2 regions of the Shewanella sp. 433 genome follow, and region 2 is predicted to be linked to the other one. Evidence: predicted binding sites of a transcription regulator. Region 2 holds the regulator's gene; the other holds the start of a gene.
What was found. Region 2 encodes MetJ, which represses methionine synthesis genes. Its sites were predicted from a motif close to TAGACGTCTAGACGTCTA; they were not measured.

Region 1 (4,435 bases), 1.6 Mb from region 2:
TTTGTGGGGATCTTACACTTTAATGCGGCGTTATACGGTTTAGGATTAAGGCGTCTCCCATCCAATTTGAAGATGCACCAAAAGATATGGCTGTTTGTTATTTTAGTGGTGAAGCCGATGTGATTACTGGGCCTTGTGTTCGTAGCTTAAGGTGTATAGCATGGCTCGTTTTTAAATTAACTAATTCTAAATTAACTGAGGGTTTACGATGAGTCTGATAGTCTATGGTGTGCCGCTATCGCCTTTTGTGCGTAAAGTATGTTTGTGCTTGGCCGAAAAGGCGCTGGATTATCAATTAGAGATAATTTCGCCGTTTGATCAGCCGTCTTGGTATAAAGAGATAAGCCCGCTTAACCGTATTCCTGCTATTAAAGATGGTGATTTCACCTTGGCAGATTCGAGTGTGATCTGCCAATACCTTGAAGAGCAATATCCGCAAGCAACAAGCTTGCTCGGCGACAATGCCGAGCAAAATGCGCGAGTGCGCTGGTTAGCTAAATATGCCGATGATGAGCTGGCACCATTAACCACCTTTAGCGTTTTTTCACAACGCATTATCCAAAAAAGCATGGGTAAAGAGTGTGACGAAGCCGCTGTGCAATTAACGCTGACAGAAAAATTACCGAGCCATTTCGATTACCTCGAACAGCAGTTAGCGGGTAATGATTATTTTGTCGCGGGAAAGCTCACCTTAGCCGATCTGGCTTTCAGTTGTCAGATGGTGAATATGGAGCACGCTGGTGAGACGATAGATGCGGCGCGCTGGCCATATTTGAGTGCCTTATATTTACGGGTTAAGGCGCGTGCATCGATGCAAGCCTTGTTACCGGCAGAGCAAACCATCATTGCCAAAATAACGGCCTAGTGATAACTCTCCTCTAGCTTTTGCTGGTGCAGGGCGCAACTAAGGCTTAGTTAGCCTGCGTGATCCTAACATTAGGTAGGCTGCAGTATAGGTTAGGCCGTTACATAAATGGCCATGATGGATAACTGATTGAATTGCCTTACAGGTGAGACCAAAAAGCGGCTAATAACCTAATAGGTTAGCAGCCGCTTTTTTTGGATAAAACAAACGTATTATCTCGCTGCTCCGATCAAGAGTAACTTACTGAAAGTGGCTCTAAGAACAGCAGAGCAGGCTAAATACTGCGATTAACGGCTGCTTAATAGGTCAAGTGACAACTGGGTAGATTATTCTTTTCTAAGTAGTTTTGGTGATACTCTTCGGCGCGGTGAAACGGCATCGCTGGCACGATTTCTGTGACAATTTGGCGCTCCCCCCATTTTCCGCTTCGCGCTAAGGCAAGTTTCGATTGCTCAGCGGCCGCTTTTTGCTGCTGATCGTAAAAAAAGATCGCGCTGCGATATTGATGGCCTACGTCACCGCCTTGCATGTTGAGCATGGTCGGGTTGTGATTAGACCAAAATACGGCTAACAGTTGTTGGTAACTAACTTGGTGTTCGTCATATTCAACTTGAACCACTTCAGCGTGACCGCTATTACCTTGTTTGACTTGCTCGTAAGTGGTGCGCTTATCGTCACCGCCCATATAACCACAGCTTGCTGCTGTCACCCCTTCAATTTGTCTGAAAAAGTACTCAACACCCCAAAAACAACCAGCACCAAATGTGGCTATAGCCATCTGTACACCTCATGACTTTTAATTGATATGCCTATTCACCGGTAGAGGATGAAGCGCTTAGCATCACCTTACAACTAAAATAGACGTCTAGATGGCTTTATTGTGTGGTGGCTTGAATGAGAATGCAAGCTTAATTTATCGGTTACTGAGTTATTGTGTGGTGACAAATGGCTGTCTGATCCGTTAAATGGTACTATCAGCCCTTGATAAACATAATACTAATAAATCCAAGGAGTCATGCCTATTACAGCAGATCAACATGATCTGTAAGGTATGAATAATGTAAGGAGTTTTGTGTGCCACAAGCACTAAATCTGTCGAATGACTTTTTGCAATTTACCCTCGCAAATCCAAAATCTATCCCAGAGCCGTTGACCTTTACCATAGGTGAACATACCCGCGTACATGTTTGGGATACCGGCGTGATTGCATTTGAGCCTTTATCTTGCGGCGATGCACCAGTCAAAAATATTGTATTGTCCAGTGCCATACACGGTAATGAAACCGCGCCCATTGAACTGTGTAACACGCTGATCACTCAGTTGCTCAGCGGTCAAATCATCACGCAGCAAAGGTTACTCTTTTTAATTGGTAACCCTGCGGCTATTTTAAATGGCACCCGTTTTGTCGAAGAAAACCTTAACCGGCTTTTTAGTGGGGCGCACTCCAGTGGGCAAGGACTCATCAACGCCGAGCGTGTGAGAGCCAAGAAGCTTGAACGTTATGTCGATCGCTTCTTTACTGGCGGTCAGCCTAACTCGCCGCGATATCACTACGACCTACACACCGCTATTCGCGGCTCCAAGCATGAAAAATTTGCCATTTATCCCTACCGTCAAGGTGCGCCTTATAGTGGTGAACAACTGATGTTTTTAGCCGCTTGTGGTATTAAAACAGTGTTATTTCACCATGAGCCAACCACCACCTTTAGTTATTTTTCTGCTCATAATTATCAAGCCCATGCGTTTACTATCGAACTTGGCAAGGTTATGCCGATGGGCCAAAATGATATGACACGCTTTATTGCGCTCAAAACAATGCTAATTCAATTAATTAAAGGTGAGCCTTTGGCATTACCTGCATTCGATCCTAGCCAGCTAAACCTCTATCAAGTTAATCGCTCTATCAATAAGGGTTATGATGATTTTGAGTTTACGTTTGCCAATGACGTGGAGAACTTTACCGCGTTTCCTAAAGGTTATGTGTTAGCTAAAGAGGGGGGGGCAGAGGTTAAGGTCGATGCTGCATTCGAGTCTATCGTGTTTCCTAATGCCAATGTGCCCGTTGGGCAAAGAACGGTGCTCTGTTTGGTGCCCGCAGCGGATTATCGGGTTGACTAAAGCCTTAGCGCGCTAAGGATTGTAAAGCTATATATACATCAATGTTAGATGCTAGTTATCCCCTTTAAACATGTTGGGCTTGATAGGCAGTTTACGTTAACGTAATTTAAACCTCACGTGTGAAGCATAATAATGGCCAGTGATTAAGTGTTACGCTTAATCGCTGGCAAATAAATAACAAGAAAACTCAGCTGATAAGAGAATAGTATGAGCAACACTAAGAGCACGACAGAAACTGTCCATAGGGTCAGCTTTCTTGATAAGGATTCGCTGTCAATCCCGATGTTAAAGATCCTTCAAGCAGACGGCACCACGTTTGAAGAAGCGGTATTACCTGTGATTGACCAAGCCTTAGCTGAAAAAATTCATGACACGTGCGTATTCACCCGAGTACTCGACGAACGTATGTTAGGTGCACAGCGTCAGGGCCGCATCAGCTTCTACATGACTTGCACCGGTGAAGAAGCCTCTATCGTTGGCAGCGTCGCGGCGCTCGATGATGAAGATGTTATCTTAGCGCAATACCGTGAGCATGCCGCGCTGCGTTACCGTGGATTTACCACCGAGCAGTTTATGAACCAGATGTTCAGTAATGAAAAAGATCTGGGCAAAGGCCGTCAAATGCCGATTCACTATGGTAGCAGTGCCTTACATTATCAAACCATTTCATCGCCACTGGCGACGCAAATACCACAAGCCACTGGGGTCGGTTATAGCCTTAAAATGCAGGGTAAACGTAATGTTGCTATCTGTTATTTCGGTGAAGGTGCCGCCTCTGAAGGAGATTTTCACGCCGGATTGAATATGGCCGCCGTGCTCAAGTCGCCGACGATTTTTTTCTGTCGTAACAACGGCTATGCCATCTCAACGCCGACCAGTGAGCAGTTTGCCGGCAATGGTATTGCTAGCCGAGGGGTGGGCTATGGTATGCACACCATACGCGTAGATGGTAACGACATGTTAGCTGTGCTTGCCGCTACCCAGCAAGCCAGAGCCTATGCGCTAGAGCATAATGCGCCAGTACTCATTGAAGCGATGACCTATCGCTTAGGCGCACATTCATCGTCTGATGATCCCTCTGGCTATCGCTCCAAAGAGGAAGAGGCGAAGTGGCAACAGCATGATCCCGTGCAGCGTTTTAAATTGTGGATGATCAATAAAGGTTGGCTAACCGAAAGCGATGACAGCGCACTGTATGACAAATATCGTCAAGAGGTGTTAGCCTCGGTTAAAGTGGCTGAAAAGCTGCCTGTCGTGACCATAGATGAACTGATAACCGATGTGTATGACACGCCAACGCCGCGTCTCGAACAGCAACTCAAAAATCTTAAACAACATATTAAAAAATATCCAGAGTCCTATCCAAATAGCGCAGGGAGAGTCTAAATCGTGGCAAAGATCAATATGTTACAAGCCATCAATGATGCCTTAACCATTGCAATGGAAACCGAC
Region 2 (4,435 bases):
GGCGCGCTAGCCGATAAGCTCTTAGGCGCAATAAGCGTAAAATCGGTATGGGGCGCATAACTCGAGCGCACCGCTAGGCTCACGTTAGTGTCAAACAGTGGCTGTAAGGTACGGTTATGCAGTACCGGCGAACCAAGATGGGCTAAGCGATTAGCCTCGGTTAATGACATGCTTTTGAGCAGGCGTGCATCGTTAATGCGATTGGGATCGGCATTAAACACCCCTTCCACATCGGTCCAAATGGTCACCCGTTCAATATTGGCGAGGCTGGCCAGCAAGGTGGCGCTAAAGTCTGAACCATTACGGCCCAGCAACAGGGTATCGCCCTTATCATTAGCACAGATAAAACCGGTGATCACTAGGCGTTCATTAGGGTGAGCATTCAGCATCGCCTGCACTTTTTGCTTTGATTGCCCTATGCGAATTTGCGGTACCGCCCCTTCATCGGCCACTAATAAAGTGCGCGCATCCACATCGACTGCCCCGACGCCTGATTCACGCAGCAGCGCGGCAAGTAAACGCGATGACCAGCGCTCGCCAAAACTAACCACTTGATTGCGTTGGTAATCCGTTAAATCGGCAAGAGAAAGTAATGTGCTGAGTTGGGATTTATCGGTCGATAGACGCTCGCGCAAGCTGCGCGCCTGTTCGTTAGATAACAGTTGCTCGATCAGATTTTGCTGGTAACTGATCAACACTTGCAACTCTTCTTGCCACAACAGACCGGACTCGGTTAGCTCAAGTAATTTATATAAAAAATTAGTACTCTTGCCCGCAGCAGAAACCACGATGAGATCATCGCTATGGCCATGGGTGAGTAATATATGAGCGACACGGCGGTAACAATCTGCATCCGCTAAACTAGAACCGCCAAATTTATGCAAATGACATCGTGTCATTTTTTGCTCCTCAATACCTTTAACAACTTACCGCGATAGCCGCATCTAAACCCGCTTGAATATCTGCCACCAGATCGTCACCATCTTCAATCCCAACAGATAAACGAATAAGGGTATCTTTCACCCCTGCCTCTAAACGAGCCGCTGGCTCCATCGCTCTGTGGGTCATGGTAGCAGGAACCGCCACTAAGCTCTCTACTCCACCCAAGCTTTCGGCTAAAGAGAAGTATTCTAACGCATTTAAAAAGGCAATAAGCTCTGCTTCGCCACCTTTTAACTCAAAACTGAGCATGGCACCAAAACCTTTTTGCTGTTTTAACGCGATCTCATGGCCTGGATGGTCCGCCAAACCAGGATAATAGACCTTATCAACGGCGCGATGACGGGTTAGCAAAGCCAACACCTGCTGTGCGTTGGCTTGATGCTGACGCATTCTCACCGCAATTGTTCTTAAGCCGCGTAGGGTCAAATAGCTATCGAAGGCTGAGCCGGTTAACCCTAAGGTATTAGACCACCAATGTAACAGCTCACCCACTTCAGCATCTTTAGCGACAACCGCGCCGCCGACCACATCGCTATGCCCGTTGATATATTTAGTCGTTGAGTGGATCACTATGTCAGCGCCGAGCAACAGAGGTTGTTGCAAGATAGGCGATAAAAAGGTGTTATCGACTACCACTAGCGCCCCCACTTCATGGCTCTGGCTCGCAATCGCTGCGATATCAACCACGCGCAGTAATGGGTTCGAAGGGGTTTCTAACCAGACCATTTTAGGTTGGCGAGCAATAACGTCTGCCAAAGCAGCGGCATTCGTTTGGTCAACCACTGCCAGTTTAAATGCCCCTTTCTTGGCGAGGTGGGTAAATAGTCGATAGCTGCCGCCATAGCAATCGTGCGGCACCACGAGTAGATCATCGGGCCCCAGTAAATTGGTTACTAAGGTGATGGCCGCCATGCCAGTGCATGTCACTATGCCTGCCGCCCCACGTTCCAGCTCCGCTATGGCGTCAGCCAAAATACAGCGAGTCGGATTACCCGAGCGGCTATAATCAAAATCTCTCGGTTGTTGATGGCCATCAAAGGAGTAATTGGTCGACAAATAGATGGGCGGTACAACGGCACCATATTGGGTATCGGATTCTATCCCCCCACGCACAGCTGCCGTGGCTAATTTACGCTCAGTCATCTTTTACTCCTAAAGTTAAATCGGCGGCAGTCATCTATACTTTATAGATGTCTGGACGTCTAAATGTACCTAAGGCAAGCGGTAGCGTCAACATATTTAGACGTTTAGACGTCCAAACATGTAGAAATCTATTTGCAATTAACAAAAATTAGAGGCAATAATTTGACTGTACCCGGTAAGGGTATAAAATCTGCCCCGAATTTGAGAATTAACAGGTGAGTCAATGACTGAGTGGAATGGCGATTATATCAGCCCCTATGCTGAACATGGTAAGAAGAATGAGCAAGTGAAAAAAATCACTGTCTCTATTCCCCTCAAGGTGCTTAAGATTTTAACCGACGAACGCACTCGTCGTCAGGTGAATAACTTACGCCACGCTACAAACAGCGAATTGCTTTGTGAAGCTTTTTTGCATGCTTATACTGGCCAACCTTTACCCCATGATGATGACTTGTCAAAAGACAAACCCGACAGTATTCCAGCCGAAGTGAAAAAGCTGATGACTGAGATGGGCATCGAATGGGAAGACGTCGAGTAAATCGACTTTACCTATCCTGTTTTGCTAAAGAGGGATCGCACTGCGATCCCTCCTCTTTATCACGTCTAAACACACTGCAACCCCTGGTGGTATAGTGCCTGAACTTATGATTGATCCCATGATCCTTGGCCTAGCGTCGCTGATCATCTTTATTGGCGCCCTAACCCAAAGCCTGATCGGTTTTGGCTTAGCCGTTGTCGCCTCGCCGTTACTCTATCTCGTCGACCCAAGCCTAGTGCCCGCACCTGTCATTATGATGGGCTTTTCTATCGCCTTACTCACCCTGCTAAGAGAGAGGCGCGCACTGGAATTTAACGGCTTACAATATGCTTTACTGGGGCGTATCCCTGGCGGAATATTAGGCGCAACCTTATTATTGCTAGCACCACAACCAGTATTGGGATTAGCCATTGCAATCATTGTGGCTCTAGCCGTGGTTCTGAGCCTATTCAAGCTACGTCTCCCCATAAATCGCAGTAATCTTTTTATGGCGGGCATATTGTCGGGGATCTTTGGTAATATCGCTGCCATTGGTGGACCGCCAATGGCTATTTTACTCTCGGGAAAAGACGCCAAACAGTTTCGCGCAGCCTTGTCAGCCTTCTTCATCTTTAGCTCAATGATCGCCTTAATCATTTTGGCTTTCAGTGGATTACTCACACTGCGTCATCTGTATCTTTCAATGCTATTGCTACCATCGGTCCTGCTAGGCTTTGTAGTTGCTAATCGTATTGTCGGCGGCATCGACAAACAAAAAACCCAACGCCTTACCCTGATATTGTGCAGTACAAGTGCGCTGATCTTAGCGGTAAAATCGATTATAGAACTAACGTAACGACCTCAAATAGGTGTCCGTAAAAGGGAATAAAAATCAGCAAACAAGATAATCACTAAAAATGATATGAGGTTCGGATCACGCCCCCAATGGCATCATCACTGCCAAACAGCCCGGTTAAGTCCAGATTAAAGGTGCGACCAATACTAAAGCCTGTACCAACCGAATACAGGTCGATTGCGGTATTGTTTAAATTGTGGCGATAACCCACACGTAACGCCAACCAATCCGTGGTTTTTAGCTCCCCTGCGAAGCGCCAATATTGTGTACTAACCACTTCATCGAAACCTTGATGAGCATTCAAATCGATATCACTTGTTAGGGTAAGTGCAGCCCAATCATAAGCCACCCCAGCAGTATATAAAGGCTCAACTCGATAAGTAAATTGCCGCCCTAATGACTCTACACTCTGTTGTTTTGGGTCGATTAAATTGCGTCCAGACAAGCCAACGGTTAGCCCATTAAAAGGCTTAATTACCACACCAACATCAAGATTAAATACCGTATCATCATTACGATAGGGGGAATCATTACCACTATCAAAAGTCACGTTATTCGCATTAACTACATAATTGTAAGTGTCGATACGCTGTATTTTGGGCGAGAGCCCAACCGATATTGGCATGTTGACAATTGATAGAGGAAAACTCAATACAACGCCAACATCAGACACTCCCCCCGACACCAACGCCCCGAGAGAGCCTAACTCTGAAACATTTGCAGGATTGTTAACATCAAAATGGTCTAAATTGCTTTGAATCGCATCTGCAACACCTACCGCCTCGATATAAGTCTTATGAAACAGTGTCATTGGCATCTGCACCGTCGGCAAGACAATCGATGTACCTTGTGTCGCAGAGGTTCTCTCTGCTTGCGGCGATGCAATCCCCCGCGCCTCTTTAGTCGCATCTAACACTGACAAGGCAGGATGATTGAAGAGATCTCCATGTTGATGACTTACGGCAACGTGTGAACTG

Region 1: msrA (peptide-methionine (S)-S-oxide reductase MsrA) is a predicted target of MetJ. The motif match lies at 1,724-1,741, and genes of this name have one in related genera.

Annotation. Positions count from the first base shown of each region.
Region 1 covers NZ_CM181703.1:2,289,532-2,293,966, forward strand. Annotated here, with positions in the region: gene AC5YB1_RS10140 (glutathione S-transferase family protein) at 209-865, shown strand; gene msrA (peptide-methionine (S)-S-oxide reductase MsrA) at 1,164-1,643, opposite strand; gene astE (succinylglutamate desuccinylase) at 1,940-2,983, shown strand; gene AC5YB1_RS10155 (thiamine pyrophosphate-dependent dehydrogenase E1 component subunit alpha) at 3,191-4,369, shown strand; gene AC5YB1_RS10160 (alpha-ketoacid dehydrogenase subunit beta) at 4,373-4,435, shown strand, end outside.
Region 2 covers NZ_CM181703.1:3,843,397-3,847,831, forward strand. Annotated here, with positions in the region: gene AC5YB1_RS17020 (bifunctional aspartate kinase/homoserine dehydrogenase II) at 1-899, opposite strand, end outside; gene metB (cystathionine gamma-synthase) at 919-2,085, opposite strand; gene metJ (met regulon transcriptional regulator MetJ) at 2,309-2,623, shown strand; gene AC5YB1_RS17035 (sulfite exporter TauE/SafE family protein) at 2,730-3,458, shown strand; gene traF (conjugal transfer protein TraF) at 3,514-4,435, opposite strand, start outside.